One region of the Paenibacillus sp. FSL M7-1455 genome, then DNA from elsewhere that is predicted to be linked to it. Evidence: riboswitches for the same ligand, from Rfam matches in the RefSeq annotation. Region 1 holds a riboswitch; each other region holds the start of a gene.

Region 1 (6,253 bases):
GCTGGCTTGAATGTGCAAGGCTTTCTTGCCGGGCAACAGTCCTACAGGACCATTTTCGGTATATTTGAAAGTCTTGCCCGGAATCGAGGTCGCATCCGTGTATGCTTTCAACACCGGCGGGACCGAAAAATTCCACATCGGGGAGACATAAACGTACTTATCGGCTGCCATGAATTGATGAAGAATTTCTTCAAGACGAGCTACTTTTGATTCCTCCGTTTCGGACAACTGATCGAATGACGAACCCGACCGAAGCTTTCCCCACCCCCTTAAAACATCGGCATCGATCTGCGGAATATTTTCTTTATACAGATCCAAATGAACGACTTCATCTGCCGGATTTGCTTTACGGTATGCTTCAATAAATTCCGCGCCCACCGCGAGGCTATACGACTCTTCGGGATGCAGGGGGTGCGCTGTGATGTACAATACGGTTGCCATGGTTCAAACTTCCCTTCTGTTATTAAATGAAATTTCACTTCCAATGCTGATCATATAATATATACTTACTTATGGTAAGTAGGCACAATAATGTGGTATAGTATCAAAAAAGGTACTGAAAAGGAGGCGAACGTATGCCAAAGAACCCTGCCCAATGCCAATTCGTCGTAGCCTTGGATTCGATCGTCGGCAAATGGAAGCCGATGATCCTCTATCATTTGCTTCAGGGCCAACCGTTGCGGTTCAATGAGCTAAGAAGATTGCTGCCCGATATCACGCAAAGGATGCTTACGCTCCATCTGCGCGAATTGGAGGAGGAAGAGATCGTTAAACGGGTCGTTTATCCGCAAATACCGCCGAAAGTGGAGTACTCCATCACGGAATACGGCAAAAGCCTGTCTCCGATTTTGGAAGCCTTGCATCAATGGGGATTGGCCCATGTCCAGCGAAAACAGCTCCATAAGGGGAACAATGAACAAACGGAAACGGACTAGCGTTCAACAAGATTGCTTGTCCGTTTTTTTGATGATTCAGGGGGAAAGCAAGCAGCTTAACCAGCATGTATAGACATACCGTCATGCAGTATTTAAAATGGCATAAGCAGTACCTTAAGGGTGTATCAGCAGGATTTTGATTTTTTTGAGAGAGCAGCATGTCCTTATTTTTTCGCGGAGAGGAGCAGGATGAGAACGTACACTTTAGTCGGACCCCAATTATACATCGGAGAATAGGTGGATTTTACTACATATGAAAAACCGCGTTTTTCAAATCGTGATCGTCGTAGTCCTGGTGCTGATCGGCCTTTTTGTCATGAACAGGTCCGTGATCCGCCTGTCGACGCTGATCGGCATTTTATGGCCGCTTTCCATTATAGGCATCGGCTTCATCATTTTTATGGAAAACCGTTCGCCGCAAAGCACGCTGGCATGGTTTTTGATCCTGGCATTTCTTCCGGCGGTAGGGGTGCTGTTGTATTTGCTTTTTGGCAGAAGCCGCTGGAGACGGAAAAAACATTTGCACCGGGCGGAAGAACAGAGAAAGCTGTTCCGGGAGATTTTGGCGGGCAGGCGTTTGAATTTGGCCCCGTTGTCTTTGTTAAGCGAGAGGTCGGAATATGTCATCAAGGTCATTGAAAGGTTCGGCGGCGGCCCGGCAGCAACGGAAACCGAAACCAGGCTGCTGACCGACGGCGACGAAACCTTTTCGGAAATTTTGCAAGCCATCGAAAAGGCCGCGCATCATATCCATATCCAGTATTATATTTATCGTTCGGACCGCATCGGTACCGCTATTCGGGACGCGCTGATCCGCAAAGCCGAATCGGGCGTGATCGTACGTTTTCTTTTTGACGGATTGGGCAGCAACGGGTTGCGTAAACGCTTTTTGCAGCCGATGAAAGATGCCGGCATCGAGGTCGTCGAGTTTGATCCTATTTTTTCGCCTTGGCTTCTTGAAACGGTCAATTACCGTAACCACCGCAAAATCGTCATCGTTGACGGCGTTGTCGGTTTTACCGGAGGGCTGAACGTCGGCGACGAATATCTCGGCCGTTCCAAAAAATTCCCGGTCTGGCGCGACAGCCACTTGAAAATCGAAGGAAAGGCGCTCTATAAACTGCAGGCCATTTTCCTGGAAGACTGGCTGTACGCAACCAGCGGCCAAAACCATTACTCCTGGGACGCTTACATGAACAGGTCGTATTTTCCGGATCAGGGGGTCCCGGCGAATGGGGCCGTTCAGATCGTCGCCAGCGGCCCAAGCTCGGAGGATACAAGCATTCGCAACGCGCTGTTGGCCATCATGGCGTCGGCAAAAAAATCGATTTGGATCGCCACGCCATATTTTATACCGGATCAGGAAACATTAACATTGCTGCGGTTGTCCGCGGCGGCAGGCATCGATGTACGTATTTTGTACCCGGGAAAAAGCGACAGCGTGATCAGCGACCAGGCATCCCAATCCTACTTTACGCCCCTCCTTAAGGCGGGAGCCTCTATATATCATTACAAAGACGGCTTTATGCATGCCAAAATCGTGCTGGTGGATGACGAAATCGCATCGATCGGCACGGCCAACATGGATATCCGCAGCTTTGAGCTGAATTACGAGCTTGCCGCGGTGCTCTACGAATCCGAAACCGTGTTGGACATCAAACGCGATTTTGAGCAGGATTTCAAGGACTCCGTCCGCATCGCTTGGGACTCCTTCCAGAAACGAGGCATTCCGAAACGTATTTCGGAATCGCTGATGAGGCTTATTTCGCCTCTGCTCTAAGCGTCGGCCAAAAACAGGCGTGAACCATGGCTACGGCCAAAAAAAACAGGATGCAGCCGTTGTAAGCGATGCCATGGATTCAATTTGCCCGTTTTCGCGCTTCAATATGATTCTTTGCCTCTTTACAGTAAGTATCCGCCGGGAGTATGATTTCATTCGTAAATGAACTTGTGATCCTGAATTGTCATTTTCCTTGATCGCTGAATTCTGTATTCAGAAGCGGGGGAACCAACGGGAGGAAGGGAACTTCGTCCCAGGGGTGAATCACTTGATTATGTTCGCAGGTCGAGTGTAGGGATACTTTCAATCCCGAATCCGTCAGCTAACCTCGTAGGCGTTATGAAAGAAGGATTTGTCGTGCGCTTTTGAAAGCCGCGGGAAAGCCCAACTTTCCTGTGGCTTTTTTTGGTGTGCCCAAATGGGCCAAAAGGGGAAACAATAAGGATACTTTCATGGAACTTCAACTTGAACAGTGGCGGTGAATGACACGATGGCAGCGTTAAAAAGGCTCCTCATTGGACGTCCTCTAAAATCTGCGGAATTGGGAGAACAAAAGCTCAACAAAAAGAAGGCACTTGCGATACTTTCCTCGGACGCGTTATCCTCCGTCGCCTACGGTCCCGAGCAGATCCTGCTGGTGCTGATCACGGTCGGCGCATCGGCTTTCTGGTATTCGATTCCGATAGGAATCGGGGTCCTTATTTTATTATCGGCATTGATTCTCTCGTATCGCCAAATCATTTTCGCTTATCCGCATGGCGGGGGAGCATACGTCGTATCCAAGCAAAATTTGGGGATATACCCTGGATTGGTGGCCGGCGGCTCGCTGTTGGTCGATTACATTTTGACCGTGGCGGTGAGCGTCTCGGCGGGAACGGACGCCATCACGTCGGCGTTTCCCGTGCTGCATGAGCATACGGTGGCGATCGCAGTCACGTTTGTTATCCTCATTACGCTCCTGAATCTGAGAGGCGTCACCGAGTCGGCTTCCATCTTGGCGTATCCGGTGTACTTATTCGCGCTGGCGATGTTCATTTTGATCGCCGTCGGGCTGTACCATATCGCGACCGGCCAGGTTTCGCCTAACCTGCATACGCCAGTCGGCACGCCGGTGGCAGGGATCAGCTTGTTTCTGCTGCTGAAAGCTTTTGCATCGGGCAGCTCGGCGCTGACCGGCGTCGAGGCGATATCCAACGCGATACCGAATTTCAAAGATCCGGCCCCTAAAAATGCAGCCAAAACGTTAATGGCCATGGGCATTCTGCTGGCCCTGCTTTTTTCGGGTATCGTGTTCCTGGCTTATTATTTGGGGATCTCCCCAAATGGGCAGGAAACGGTCGTATCGCAAATCGCCAAGGAAACCTTCGGGCGCAATTTCATGTATTTTATCATTCAAGGAACCACCGCGCTGATCTTGATCTTGGCGGCGAATACGGGGTATTCCGCATTTCCGCTGCTGGCGGTGAATCTTGCCAAAGACCGGTTCATTCCCAGAATGTTTACCGTAAGGGGCGACCGCCTCGGATATTCCAACGGCATCATCATTCTTGGGCTGCTGTCGATCGTGCTGATCATTGCCTTCCACGGGCAAACGGAGCATTTGATTCCGCTGTATGCGGTAGGAGTCTTTATTCCTTTTACGTTGTCGCAGACGGGGATGATCGTAAAATGGGTGCGGGAAAAACCCGCAGGCTGGGTAACGAAACTTATCATCAATGCGATCGGCGCGCTCATCAGCTTCACCGTATCGCTCATGTTTTTCGTGACCAAGTTCCCGCAAATATGGCCGGTGTTGATATTTTTGCCCTTGATCGTGTATTTGTTCCACAGAATCAAGAAGCATTATGAAGCGGTGGGCGAGCAGCTTCGCTTGTCGACCTGCGAACCGGCGGTTCCGATCGAAGGAAACGTCGTCATCCTTCCGGTGTCCGGCATCACGCACGTGGTCGAACATTCGTTGAATTATGCGCAATCCTTGTCGGCGGACCCGGCGGAGGGCTTGCGCTGGCCATGCGCCATTTCTGGCAAAAACATCCCGCCGGTATGGAGGCGCACGGCCTTGCGGGTGACGAGGCGCAGCTGACGGCTTGGTTCTGGTCGCCGGAAGCGCCGGCCATGGACATGCGCCATTACGATACCGAAACGCATGTCGAATCATCCTATGAAGGCGCGGAGGAGATGCGCGCAACCCCCTACGGCGTCGGCAACACAAGCGAGCTGACGATCTGGTGCCGCGAAGCAACCCCAAGCCCGCCGGAACTGCAAGCTTACGCGGAATATAACGACTCTCCTCCACAGCTTGCGTGCGAGCCGGCTTATTTGCGGCAGCAGGGCGCATTCGGGATTTGGAGCCTGCCGGATCGGGAAACGCCTGCCAAAGCGCATCTTGAAGACCAATTGGACGGCATTGTCGCCTTCTACCAAAGAGAGGTCGAGCAGCGGCGCTGGTACGGCTTCTGGGATTACGGCGATTTCATGCACAGCTACGATCCGGCGCGCCATGCGTGGAATTACGACCTCGGCGGCTGCGCATGGCAAAATACCGAATTGGCCCCGAACATGTGGCTGTGGCTGATGTTTTTGCGTACGGGACGGGAGGATATTTTCCGGATGGCGGAAGCGATGACGCGTCATACGAGCGAGGTCGACGTGTACCACTTCGGCGAATACGCCGGGCTCGGTTCGCGTCATAACGTCGTCCATTGGGGCTGCGGCTGCAAGGAAGCACGGATCGGCATGGCCGGCCTGCACCGTTATTATTATTATTTGACGGGGGACGAAAGAATCGGCGACATGATGGACGAAGCAAAGGATGCCGACTATACGACCGTCCACATCGATCCGATGCGGGCCTATTTCCCGAAAGACGAACATCCGACCCATATCCGGGTCGGCCCGGACTGGGCCGCATTCAGCTCGAACTGGATGACCCGCTGGGAACGGAAAGAAGACGCCTGCTATCGCGACAAGCTGTTAACGGGCATTCAGTGCCTTAAGCAGGCGAATTTCGGCCTGATTTCCGGCCCTACTTACGGCTATGACCCGAAAACGGGCGTGCTGGCTTCCATGGGCGACGATAATTGGGGGCGCCATTTGGCTTTGTGCATGGGCGCGCCGCAGGTATGGTTCGAGTTGTCCGGCATGCTGAAGGATCAAGAGTGGGATGAAATGATGGCCGATTTCGGCGTTTTTTATAACCTTTCCCAGGCAGAGAAGGATCAAATCACGGGCGGGACCATCAGCACGAAACAGTTTGAGCATCCGGTGCTGACGCTCGCGATCGTCGCATTCGGGGCTTGGTACCGAAAGGATCGGCGGACGGCCGATTTTGCCTGGTCGACGCTGCTGAACCACCCGTTTGCCACCGTCGACCTGGAAAGGGACGCCGCTACCGTGACGTATGTCGACGAGGTGCAGGAATTGGAGTGGATGAACACGAATGAGGCGTCGCAGTGGTCGTTGAATACGATCATCAGTTTGGCGCTCATCCCGGACGCTTTGCCTGAGCATGCCTGTTCATCACGGGAAAAAGCCAATG
Region 2 (6,253 bases), 1.5 Mb from region 1:
GCAAAACGCGCGAAAAAATCGCCGTTTTCCTGCTTTTGCTTTTTATCGTTTGCGTCATACCAACCGGAGGAGGGGTTGTTTTGCGCTATAAAGGTTTCGGAAGCGGAACGTTCCGCAACATCTTTTTGTCGTATACCGCGATCCTGATCATTCCCATCATCGTATTCAGCTCGCTTAACGTGCAGCGGAACATGATGGAGGAAAAACAACAGCAGCGCCAAAAACAGGCGGCCGACGCCAGCCGGATCGCGGATCTCGTCGACAATAAGCTGAACGAGCTGAAAAACATGGGCAAAATGCTGGGCAACGAAGCCTGGGTCAAAAAGCTGATGCAAAATACGAACGTGTACGATCAGGAATTCGACTTGTTCAAGATGCTGGAGATCCGCAAAAGTCTCGATAACGATATCAATTCGCTTGGCATCCTCTCCTTCGGCATGGTCGTGTTCCCCGAAAAAGGCCAGGTTTTGACTCCATGGGGCATTTATCCGGAAGACCGCTTTTTTCAGGGGGTCGCGGTATTCGACGGGCAAACGGAGCGGAAGCTTCAGGCCGCGTTGGCCGAACAGCAGTATTTCAAGATCATGCCGCCTGCGGACATGAAATTATGGGGCAGCGGCAAACGGGTCATTCCGGTGCTGCAAAGCCTGGAGGTCGTCAACCATCCGCGCGCGGTTTTGGTCCTTTTTATTGACAGCGCTTACTTTTTCGGTTATATGCATCGTTTTGCCGGGATCGAATCCAAGGAGATCGTCATGTCGTCGCAGGGCGCCTTGATTTACCGCCAAACGCGCAGCGCGCCTGGAGTCCTTCAGGCCGATTCGGGCGGTTATGCGTTTGAGCTGCCGTCCAAGGCCGGCGATTTGCGGTACACGATTTCCTATACCGACAGCAGCGTGATCGGCATCAACAATCTTGTCGGCTCGCTGCTTGCGATCGCGATTTCCGTCGTCCTCGGCGCCTGCATGGTCTTTTTGCTGGGCAAGGTCAGCTACCGCCCGCTCGGCGTCCTGCTGAACAAACTGTCTGCGGCGGTCCGGGTGGAAGACGGGAAGGGCGGCGCCCCCATCTATGGCTCGGAATACAGCTATATCGAAAAATCGTTCGACCGGCTGCTGCTCGAAAACAAAAACCTCCAGCAGTCGATGCAGGATTACGAAAGCGCCGCGAGATCGAACCTGTTTCTGCGCCTGCTGAAAGGGTATTTTACGGATGATCAGCAGATGAACGGGCTGAAAAAATTCGGCATTGGTTATACCGACGACATGTTTTATTGCACGATGCTGATCAGTTTCCATGCACTCCGCGATTTGTCCGACATGGAACGGATCCGGAAAATCGAAATGATGACGATCATGATCGTGGAACAGGCGATGAGCCGTCACCGGCTCGCGTACGAGCTGTTTGAGGTGACCAATGCGGACAAAGCGCTCATTCTTTCTTCCGTCGAGCCGTTCGGCAGCGAAGGGGCGCTGGAGAGCATCGCGGCCGAAATCGCGGGCGAGATCGGGCTGGCCTGCGGCTTTCAGCCGGACGTTTTATGCGGCACGGCGGAAAAAGGGCTGGTCGGCATCAGCAAATCGTATTATGCGGCCAACGAAAGCCTGCAGTACGCCCTCTTCGCGCGGGAGCATCTCCCGGTGCAGCAGGAGGAGATTCAGCCCGGCGTCGATTATTATTATCCGACCGATTGGGAGGTTCAGCTGATCAATAACCTGAAAATCGGCAACCTGGATACGACGATGCAAATCTTGCACGAAATCAGCGAGGAAAACAAAAAGCGGCGGCTGCCCGAACCGAGCGAAACCAAGCTGGTATCCTTGTTGATGGAAACGATGCTGAGGGTGCTGCATGAGCTGAACCTGGACACGTGCCTATACGCCAAGCAATTCGCGAGCCGGGCGGGAGCGGGGGACATCGGCGGGATGTGGAGCTACGTTTTTGAGGTCGGCAGGTTAATTTGCGAACGGAAACGTTATGCCAACACCTCGCCTTCGCTTGCCGTCGGCAGCGAACTGCTTCAATTCGTGAACCAGAACTACACCAGCGCCGACATTTCGCTGAAGCAGCTGGCGGAAAGATGCGGCATGTCGGTCTCGAACGTCTCCAAAATATTCAAGGAGGTGTCCGGCATCAACTTTTACGATTATTTATGCCGGCTCCGGATGGAAACGGCCAAGGAGCTGCTGCGGGAGAAAACATTCGGGATGGACGATATCGCCCGCCGGGTAGGCTACGAAAACGTCTATTCGTTCAAACGCGCCTTCGCGCGGTATGAAGGGATCAAGCCGGACGAATATGTGGATTCGGCGATGTGAAGGGGAACGATGAGATCCGATAGGTCAGCCGCCATTTCGGTTTGGCCTAGAGGCCGGATTGTCTATAGCGAAGATCAAGTTCCTGATAAATAAGTATCACTTCAATTCGGACCAATTATATACGGCGTGCAGCCATCACGGATCGAAACAATGTCTTTTGACATCATTTATAAGGAATATAAACCGCGCAAACGGAAGCTTTCCGTTGCAATTGAATGATTACGCAGGATTAGCGTTCGGAAACCGGCGAAACCTATAAAAAAGGCCATGAATTCTAGTGTAACCAACCTTTACAGTTCGCCGGCTCAGGCGTATATTCAACTCAGAAAGCACTAAATATAAAAGGAGACATAAGCATATGAACTCAGAAAATAAAGTAGCAATAATAACAGGTTCAGCAGGTGGTTTAGGTAAAGCTATAGCTGAAAGATTAGCAAATGATGGTTTTAATATCGTTGTTCAAGACATCAATAATGATTTGTTACTAGAAACAGAAAAAGAATTCAAAGAAAAAGGATATAATGTAATATCTTTCAAAAGTGATGTTTCAAAACAAAAAGAACAAGAAGAACTAGTTAAATTTACTGTAAAAGAATTTAATAAATTAGATGTTTTTATTAATAATGCAGGTGTGGATGCTGTAACACCTTTCTTAGAAATAGACGAAAATCAACTTAATAAATTATTTAATATTAATGTATTTGGAACTGTTTATGGTACCCAAGCAGCTGCAAAACAATTTATAAAACAAAATACAAAAGGTAAAATAATAAACGCTTGTAGTATAGCAGGTCACGAATCTTACGAAATGCTAGGTACATATTCAGCTACTAAACACGCAGTTAGATCATACACTCAAGTTGCAGCTAAAGAATTAGCAAAGTATAAAATTACCGTTAATGCTTATTGTCCAGGAGTGGCAAAAACTAAAATGTGGGAAAGAATCGATGAAGAAATGGTTAAATATGATGAAAATTTAAATCCTGGAGATGCTTTTGAAAAATTTTCAAGTGCTATAAAATTAGGAAGATATCAAGAACCTAAAGATGTAGCAAATTTAGTATCATTCCTAGCTTCGGAAGATTCAGATTATATAACTGGTCAATCTATTTTAACAGATGGCGGATTAGTTTATAGATAAAAAATAAACAGTTTAATTAATTTGGTTTTTATTTCAATTTCCTTTTTGAATAGAAACTTTGAACCCTAAAAACCCAAAGCGTGTCAATCGTTCGGTTTAATAGCTAGCGCTATCCGAACGCTTGCGCTTTAAGTTTATTTTAGGGTTCTTTTCTTTTTCAAAAAGTTTTCTCGGCATAAAGTCGTCTAAATATTGACATACCAAGAGGGTCTTGGTGTAGTGAGTTTGTCAACTCCTTAATGCTCCCTGCGGTCCGCTTACCGTTGACAAACGCCATACAGAGCCTTTCTAGCCCTTTTAAGAGGTTGCCCCTTATAAAAACCCCTATTTAATCTTTAAAATCGCTCACAGGGCATTTATGAGCTTCTCACGAGTAAAACAAGGATAAATAAAAGCCAAGATACTGTTATTCACTTTACTTTGTTGTAAGTTAGTTGTCCCCCCTTGTTTTGGGGTGTGAGTGCTGGCTGGGGGTGTGGGGGCTAGCCCCCGCATAACGTCACTAAGTAAGGCTAAAGGCTCATTATGAAAAATCTTTGGTTCATGAATGAATTACGCTGAATTTTCAATCATGAAAAGCGGGGGAACCACATCGGCATCGGCAGGCATTCCATTGTGAAGGGATGAAGCCGGCTGCTTGGGGTGAATCGGATGAAGAGGCTGCCTTTGATCAGCTTTCCGTCCGTAGGGCAGCTCTCACGGCCCGAATCCGACAGCTAACCTCGTAAGCGTCGCTAGGAGAGAGGAGTGAAACTGTGAGTTGTCAACGAGCACAGGGTATCCGCTCTGTGTTTTTCTGTGCGAAAAAATAACATGAATGTCTATGATCGCTGAATTTCCGTTCCGGCGGAAAACGGGGGAACCGGCCGTGACAACCAACCGTTCGTCACACGGGGTGAATCTCGAAATCGCATTCGAGTAGGGCTACTCTTGGTCCGAATCCGACAGCTAACCTCGTAAGCGTGAGAAGAGAGGCTGCTTTGATACATGCGCCGCAAGGTTTATTTTGCCTTGCCCTGAAGAAGCATGGAAAGGGAGTTCCTCTTTCCGTGCTTCTTTTTTTGACGTGAGCATTTTGCCGACGTTAACGAAGGTTCGACCCACATATAAAAAACACATCGACAGACCATGCATAGCGGGAGGAGAAGGAAGTTGCCTAACATACAAGTGAACGGAACGTCGCTATATTACGAGACGCATGGCAGCGGGGTGCCGATCGTCTTTATTCACGGACATCTTTCATCTCATCATAGTTTTGAGCCGCAAGTGGAATATTTCAGCAAAAGGGCGAAGGTCATCGTCCTCGATTTGAGAGGTTACGGCAATTCGGGTAAATTGAATGTGGAAGTCGAGGAAATCGTCGACACCCAGTGCAGGGACCTGAAAGAGCTGCTGGATAAGCTCGGCTTGCCGAAGGTGACGCTGGTCGGCTGCTCGAGCGGCAGCCTGCTGGTGCAAAAATTCGCGGAAACCTATTCGGACCGCGTCAACGCGCTTGTGCTGGTGGATAGTTATTTTTACGGACCGTGCGGCCCTTTCGGCACGAAAAACGGTTTTTGGAAGCTGCTGGAGGCCTGCAGCTGGATTTCCTATTATCTTCCCGCCGAGTTTTTTCTCCGGTCGCTGCGCGTAACGTATCACCGGTGGATTCCGGCTTACAGCATTTTAAGGAACGAGTTGTTTCATAAACGGCCGACCGAGTCGATCAAACAACGGATGGCGCTGCTTAAGGCGGATATCGATCCGGTGTTGCCCCGGCTGCGGATGCCGGTGTTATGCGTGGCCGGCAGGCAGAGCGAATGGTTCGTCAACCAGATGAACAAGGCGGTGGAACGGTTCGCCTGCGCCCAGAAAGCGGTGATCGAGGACGCGATTTATCCGAGCCATTTGTGCCAGCCGCGGGAATTTAACCGCATTCTGCTCAATTTTTTGATCGACCAGAAGCTTTTCCGGATGGAGCAGCAGCATTCGGGCTGAAAACGGCCTCCGCCGGCAACCATGAGGGATGTGCCGCTAGGGTCGGCGGAAAGCATCCGGCAAAGGTGATGACATGAATAAGGAATACAGGCAGCTGAAATCGCTGCTGAAGCTGCTGGACCGGGAAGAACGGTGGTTTACGTTCGCAGAGGTGGAAAGCGAGCTGGGCGTATCGGACAAATCCGTCCGCAAGATCGTCGAGTCCGCCGTCCCCCTGCTGCCCCCGTCCATGCAGATCGAGGCATCCAGGGGGAAAGGCATCATGTTCCGCCGGGACCGGCATGGGACAAGCATTCAGGAAGTTTTGGAACCGCTGCTTCGGGAAACGCCTTATTTCCGACTGATGCAGCGGTTGTTCATGCATGACGGCAAAACCTCCGCCGAGGAGGTAGCGGAAGAGCTGTACATGAGCTTTTCTTCGTTCAAAAAATGGATCGTCCAGCTAAACCGTGACGAACTGCGCCCGTTTCAGCTGCGGATCACGTATGCGGCGCCGACGCTGAAAGGAAACGAAATCCATGTCCGCTATTTTTTATGGAAGCTGTTCACCGAGGCTTATCCTTATACCGGATGGCCTTTTTCGAATGCCGATTACGCGCGTCTGGACGGCTGGGTGACCGAGATCGAGCGGGAAAACGGAATGATTTATTTTTTGAACGCAAAACGGAGCTTAACGTTCCTGATCGCGATCGTGCTCGAAAGGATCAAGCAGGGGCACCGGGTTGCGCTCAAAAGCGGAAGCTACGCATGGGAACGCCATCCGTTTTTCGTTCCGGTCTCGAAGATGTCGGAAAAGCTGGCTGCGGCGTACGGCGTC
Region 3 (6,253 bases), 3.0 Mb from region 1:
TCGATTTCCTTTTTGGACAATCGTTTCAGCTTGTTGGCAATCGGATGCCATAATACATAACCCGTGAAAATACCCAGGAGCGTCGCAATAAAGGCCGCGCCGATCGCGTGAGCGAGTTCGCCCATGTTCTCCATCTTGGTCAGGGCCGCGATCAAACCGACGACCGCGCCAAGCACCCCGAGGGACGGAGCGTACATGCCGGCTTGGGAGAATAGCAAAGCGCCGGCCCGATGCCGTTCTTCCGTTGCCGCGATATCTTCCATTAATACGTCGCGCACGAAGTCCTGGTCGTTGCCGTCGATGATCATCCGCATGCCGTTGCGAAGAAACTGGTCGTCAATCTCTTCGACTTTCGTTTCCAGGGCCAGCAGCCCCTCGCGGCGGGTAATGGAGGCCCATTCCATGAACATGGCAATGAGTTCGCGGCGTTCGACCAGCTTTTGCTTAGCGAACACCATTTTGATCAGCTTAGGGAATTTTTTAATCTCTGACATCGGGAAACCAATAAATAACGTAGCAGCCGTGCCCCCGAGAATGATGACGTAAGCGGCGGGGGTAAGAAGGGATACCAAAGGCGCACCTTTGAGTACCATACCGAATAGGACCGCGACCAACCCGAGTATTAGGCCGATAAGTGTTGAAATTTCCATTGCGCACCTCATCCATGAGAAATAAAATTGAATCCTTTCGCGCACCAAGGCTGCATCCTTGCAAGCATGGTGTCTCACCAAAAACGTAATTATAATATTTATCGTCAGGAACGGCTTTTTTTTTAAGGGGGTTTTTCCGTTATAATGAAAGATAAGGGTTCATCGGACCTATCCTGGCATGGGAGAATCGTACAGTTGGCAGCGCGGGCCCTACATACAATGAACTAAGAAAAAAGAAAAAGCCGTCCTTCGGAGCCGGTAAAGACGGCGGAGCCGATCCATGGTTCGCCCGATTCGATTCGTTTAGACGACATAGACCAGATGGAGGTAAAGCCGATGGGAGTCAAACATGGGCGTGAATATGACGAAATATTGAAGGATTTAACGGAGGCGGTGGGAGGCATCCCGGACAGCTACCTGTTTTTTGAGATGGATGGCGGCGAATGGCTGCTGCTGAGTCCCGAGGAGAAACTGGAGGTTCATGAGGCGCTTGCGGAAGACCTGTTTTATGCCTTGGGTACCGAGCCGGTCATTGAGGTAGGGAGCGGCGTCGTCATGTACGACAAGGCCAACCACCGGATCAATCTGCTGATCGGGGACGAGGAACTGACTGTAGTCCCACTCATCTAGTCCAAGCGCCGAATGGATTTTTGAATGTCCGTCATGGTAAGATATAACAAGTTCTGGGCCAAGGCGGCCATATTCATATTTATTCAACGATCGGAATACAATGGGAAAAGTCAACAAGAGCATGGATAAGCAGCATCCTTTTTTAAATTTCGATACGAGGGTGTTTGGTTTCAGGGAGGAAATGAGAATATGGTTTACACGCTAGAAGAAGTGGAAGCGCATTTAGCGAAGCTGGAAGGCTGGGAGCTGGAGGAAGGACGCTGGATCGTGCGGAAATTTATTTTTTCCAACTTCATGAAGGGGATTTCGTTCGTCGACGAGGTTGCGGCGATTTCCGAAGCCTTCGATCACCATCCCTTCATCACGATTGACCATAAGAACGTAACGCTGCGGCTGACTTCATGGGATGACGGCGGCATCACCGCTCTCGACATCAAGGAAGCGCATCAGTTTAACGAATTGTTCGAAAAAATGCGCTCAGGCGAGAAACGCTAAAAAATAAGAAAACCGATAGCAAAAAAACACGCTTCGCCAGACCTTGCGGGTCATGCGCGAAGCGTGTTTTTATTCCTTCAAGGAAAACGGCCATTACTTTTTGGCTGCAAGCCACTGGGCTACGTTGGCAATCTCCTCTTTTTGGAGTTTGTCTTTGAAGGAAGGCATGCCGCCTCTGCCCTTGGTAATGATCGTATAAAGTTCTTCAGCAGACATCTGGGAGCCGATTTTTTGCAGGTTCGGTCCCACGCCGCCTTGCAGCTGGTCGCCGTGGCAGCTGATGCAGCCCTGGGCTTTCACAACGGCTTCGGCCGCTGCAGCGTCCATGGTCACTTCAGGCATGGTCGGTTTTTCTTCTTCGGCTACCTGCTCTTTACCCGGCAGCGTAAACATAAGCACAACGGCCATTACGCATGCAATCGTTATCAAACCGCTCATGATCCATTTTTGCATCCGTTTTCGTCCTTTCTATGTAAACTGCAGTTCTCTCATTTCTTCATTATAACGGAACAAGCCGGTACATCAAATAGTTTGTGACAAAAAAGCAAACGAAAGCCAGTTTAAATCCACTAAACGTACACAATTTCGTACCATTTTTCATTGACGTTTTTTAAAGCCCTTGATAGACCATGCAGTAAAAGCGCTCGACGCCTTCAGGCGTCTGTTTTTCGTACGTATCGGTGATCTCGAATCCTGCCTTGACGTAAGCGCGTATCGCCCGCAAATTCCAATCCTGCACCTCCAGATCGATCTCCTGTCCGGGAAAGCGGGTTTTGGCCGTCTCCACGATCGCCTGGATAAAGCCCGGACCTCGTCCCTGGCCGCATAAATCCGGCCGCATGCCTAAACCGAGGCGCACGACGTTGACCATCGGAAACAGCTGCGCGAACCCGCATAGCTGCCCGTCTCCATCCAGCACCGAAACGTATTGCTGCCTCCGCAGATCCGGATCACCAAGCTCGATGCCGAGGGCCTCCATCTGCTCCCAGGGAAGCCAGCCGTAGATGCGGTCGTAAGGGGGGGCGTACATCCAGCCGCAGCAGGTCTCGGCCTGCTCCCGCGTCATGGGCGTAACGGTATAAGAGTCCTTCGAAACGTTCACAAGAAGCCTCCTTTCGTAAGAGACGTCCGCTGCTAAGTAGCATTTGATGATTCCATAAAATCTATTCCTCGGGGATCAGGCTCGGGCAAGCGCAAAAAATCCCGTACGGAGATTCGGCAAAAATCTCGGTACGGGCTGTCGTACAAACCGTGCGGATCAGGCAAAAATGTTATTCAACGTCATCATTGTCTGCGGAATCGACGGCAGAGGCTTGATATGTATCCGTGCTCATAATACGTTTCGCGCCAACGTAGCGGTTGACGTAATAGCTGTCGCTAAGCGAACTGACGACAACGCCGCGGGATGTCGAAGCATGTGCGAATTTACCGTCGCCGACGTAAATGCCGACATGGGAAACGCCGGAACCGGATGTATTAAAAAATACGAGGTCTCCTGCTCTCAAATCGCTGCGGGAAACGGAAGTGCCCATCGTAAACTGCGAACCGGACTGGTGAGGCAGGTTGATGCCGAGATGCTTAAATACGTACATCGTAAATCCGGAGCAGTCGAACCCGTTGGTTGTCGTTCCCCCGGATCTGTATTTCGTTCCGAGCACATCATCGATGACTTTGTCCATTTTCGAATCCGCGAAAGCGCTCCCGGCTCCAGCGGTAAATACGATGGCAAAACTCATGACTGCTGCTGCTAGCTTCTTTTTCAAAATTAATACTCCTTCCGGTGCCTGCGAGGTTAGCTTAAGGATTCGGTAGAAGGTCCCCTATGATCCCTCTGTTGCAAGATCAATTCACCCGTAAATGGTTCCCCCGCTTCCCTAGTGTGAGGAAATTCGGCATATGTCTTTTTACACTATATACTTCAGGAGCCGCCTGTTTACAGGCAACGGCTCGACAAAGATTACAAAGTTGTTACTAACGCTGGGATTATTGTAACAAAGGAATGACGTTTTGGCAATTGTTTCTATGCCTAAAACTCAAAAAAATCACCATAATTTCGGGATTTTTGCCAAATTGGCTCCTAAGAAGGACCATTATAAGCGTTTTTTCACTTAGGAAATTGGTTTAATTAACGGAAAGGAAGGGTAAATCATGGTTGAAGGCACGTGGATGAGCGGAGTATTTGAAGATTCGAAAAAAAATTTTTTTGAAAGTTGTTACTTTTTTAGGTTTTCAAACGTCTAATAAGTAACAGGAAACCCGCGAGGGATTTCGGCAAAAATCTCCGCGCGGGCATCATAAGTTTTTCGTATGTTTATGGGTGAGTTTCTAGTTGTAGACGGCCGCTTTGTATTTAGCGGTACTCATGACACGTTTGGCGCCAATGTAGCGATTGGCGAAATAACTGTTGCTGAGCTTGCTGATGGTCACGCCCTTCGAAGAAGACGAATGGGCAAAGTTTCCGTTTCCGACGTAGATTCCGACATGGGATACGCCCGCGCCGCTCGTATTGAAGAATACCAGATCTCCGGCACGCAAATTGCTTTTGGAGACGGCAGTGCCGATTTTGAATTGTGCGCTGGATTGGCGCGGAATGGAAATGCCTAATTTCTGGAATACATAACGCGTAAACCCGGAGCAATCAAATCCTTTGGTCGTCGTTCCTCCGGTTTTGTAGGAAACGCCGATGGTGCTGTTCACGACATGACTCAGAGAAGATTGCGCGAATACGCTGGTTCCCATGGAGAACATAAGCGTCAAACCAAGCGCAGCGGCTGTTAACTTCTTTTTCAAAAACATAAACCCCTTCCATGTTGCCTGCGAGGTTAGCTTAAGGATTCGGTTGAAGGTCGTCCCCTATGATCCCTATGCTGCGAGATCAATTCACCCAAAGTGGTTCCCCCGCTTCCCGGTGCCAAGGAATTCGGCCCTGATCAAGCACCTGAAAGTGACTGATAATGACGATTGATTGGTATCTGTCGTTGAAAATATCGTTACAGCACAATATGAAAAAGTTACAGTAAAAATGACAAAGTTGTTACTAACTGCTTACTCGGATTATTTTAACAGAGGATGACGACTTTGGCAAATCGTTTCGGCATCTAAAAACGACAAAAACCCCGCCCTTTTTGTTTTGAAAGGGGGGGGTTTTCTTATATCAGGGGGTTGAAGTGATGACAAAAAATTAACTTTTTGATCATTTATTTTTCCGCGCCCCGATGCGCTTGGGCGTACCACAGGTCAAACTTGGCCGAAATGCCCCATAATCTCATGATGCAGCTGACGAGGTGGTAGCCCTGCTGGAGGATGAGCGCGATGATCCCTGCCCACATCAAGGAAACTCCCGTACAGAGGCTGAACAAAAGCAGGCTGAGCGAGCCGAGTATCAGCGAAACGCCGATGAGCGGGAACGCGCCGCGCAGGCAGTGCCACAAGGGAGGCAACAAGCCGCCGCCGCCGGTCTTGCCGAACTGCATGAAAAGAATCAGTTGGTGCACGATATATCCGTACAGGAACCATCCCAAAATCCAGGGAAGAACGGACAGGCCCATGGATTGCAGCGGCATCCCGTCCAGAAGCGCCGCATATACCTTAGGTATGACCCAGTAGGCCGGGGCCGCGAGCAGAACCCATTCGATCAAGTGAAACAGAAGGACGGTTTTTCCGTGGCGCTTCATGCCTTGGAAGAAAAACAGCCCGACTTCGCCCTCGCGTTCACGGTGCAGCCCGTAAAAAATTCCGGCATGGATAAAAGGGGTCAGCAGCATGCGCAGGGCAAACATCGAAAGAAGAATCCAAATGTACATATGCACCGTGCCGCTGTCGGAAAGGCTCATTTTGCCTTCGATGTAATAAAGCAGCTGGCTGAGTTCATTGGGCTCGGGGTCCGGATAACGCATCAGCAGCGGAGTGACGGCCGAATGGACCAGCCTGTACAGAAAGTAGCCCCAAATCAGCTGGTACAAAAAGAGAATGATGACGATATAAAATTGATTTTTAAGACTTTTCCAGCCATGCGCAATATGGGATTTCACCGGTTCTCACCTCACCAGGACAGACTTCCAAGCAGCGTCTCGATCAGCTTGGTGATGCTTACGTTCCAGCGGACCAGAACCTTCTTGTCCATATCCGCTTTCAGGTAATTGTTGAAATGCCTGTTCTCGATCACGATCGTGTATTCCGGATCGACCATCGCCCAGGCGAGCGGTGCCTTATACTCCAGCTTGAATTCGGCGCTTTCCGCCGAGCCGTTCCAGACTTTGTTCAGCGTATGCCCGTCCGTGAAGGTGAAGCGTACCGGGACTTGGGGAAAATCTCCGCCTTTTTTCGAGATTTTTACAATCGACTCGTAGACGGGGCCGGAAGCCGCATCCTTCTTGCGGAGAGAGATGGAATCGACCGCGAAGTCGGCCATTTGGTTTCCGTAAACGTATTGATCGAAAAAGGACTGCCAGGATTGCCGGGTAACCTGCTCGACCACC

The links. Region 1 has a riboswitch for cyclic di-AMP ahead of NYE48_RS14375 (APC family permease). Riboswitches for the same ligand answer to the same signal wherever they lie in the genome.
Region 2: it holds a riboswitch for cyclic di-AMP, as region 1 does, so the genes downstream of both, NYE48_RS07590 (alpha/beta fold hydrolase) here and NYE48_RS14375 (APC family permease) in region 1, are expected to answer to the same signal.
Region 3: it holds a riboswitch for cyclic di-AMP, as region 1 does, so the genes downstream of both, NYE48_RS00500 (C40 family peptidase) here and NYE48_RS14375 (APC family permease) in region 1, are expected to answer to the same signal.

What each region holds. Positions count from the first base shown of each region.
Region 1 is NZ_JBBORO010000001.1:3,109,734-3,115,986, reverse strand. Features, by position in the region: gene NYE48_RS14390 (NAD(P)H-dependent oxidoreductase) at 1-441, opposite strand, end outside; gene NYE48_RS14385 (winged helix-turn-helix transcriptional regulator) at 576-935, shown strand; gene NYE48_RS14380 (cardiolipin synthase) at 1,189-2,715, shown strand; cyclic di-AMP (ydaO/yuaA leader) riboswitch at 2,904-3,066, shown strand; partial or broken gene NYE48_RS14375 (APC family permease) at 3,206-4,702, shown strand; partial or broken gene NYE48_RS14370 (exo-rhamnogalacturonan lyase family protein) at 4,693-6,253, shown strand, end outside.
Region 2 is NZ_JBBORO010000001.1:1,636,808-1,643,060, forward strand. Features, by position in the region: gene NYE48_RS07580 (helix-turn-helix transcriptional regulator) at 81-2,318, shown strand; gene NYE48_RS07585 (acetoin reductase) at 2,677-3,459, shown strand; cyclic di-AMP (ydaO/yuaA leader) riboswitch at 4,005-4,205, shown strand; cyclic di-AMP (ydaO/yuaA leader) riboswitch at 4,278-4,438, shown strand; gene NYE48_RS07590 (alpha/beta fold hydrolase) at 4,612-5,436, shown strand; gene NYE48_RS07595 (helix-turn-helix domain-containing protein) at 5,510-6,253, shown strand, end outside.
Region 3 is NZ_JBBORO010000001.1:100,640-106,892, forward strand. Features, by position in the region: gene motA (flagellar motor stator protein MotA) at 1-650, opposite strand, end outside; gene NYE48_RS00475 (hypothetical protein) at 987-1,280, shown strand; gene NYE48_RS00480 (4a-hydroxytetrahydrobiopterin dehydratase) at 1,470-1,775, shown strand; gene NYE48_RS00485 (c-type cytochrome) at 1,869-2,228, opposite strand; gene NYE48_RS00490 (GNAT family N-acetyltransferase) at 2,386-2,841, opposite strand; gene NYE48_RS00495 (C40 family peptidase) at 3,047-3,538, opposite strand; cyclic di-AMP (ydaO/yuaA leader) riboswitch at 3,542-3,680, opposite strand; gene NYE48_RS00500 (C40 family peptidase) at 4,101-4,565, opposite strand; cyclic di-AMP (ydaO/yuaA leader) riboswitch at 4,572-4,711, opposite strand; gene NYE48_RS00505 (hypothetical protein) at 4,973-5,806, opposite strand; gene NYE48_RS00510 (M1 family metallopeptidase) at 5,818-6,253, opposite strand, start outside.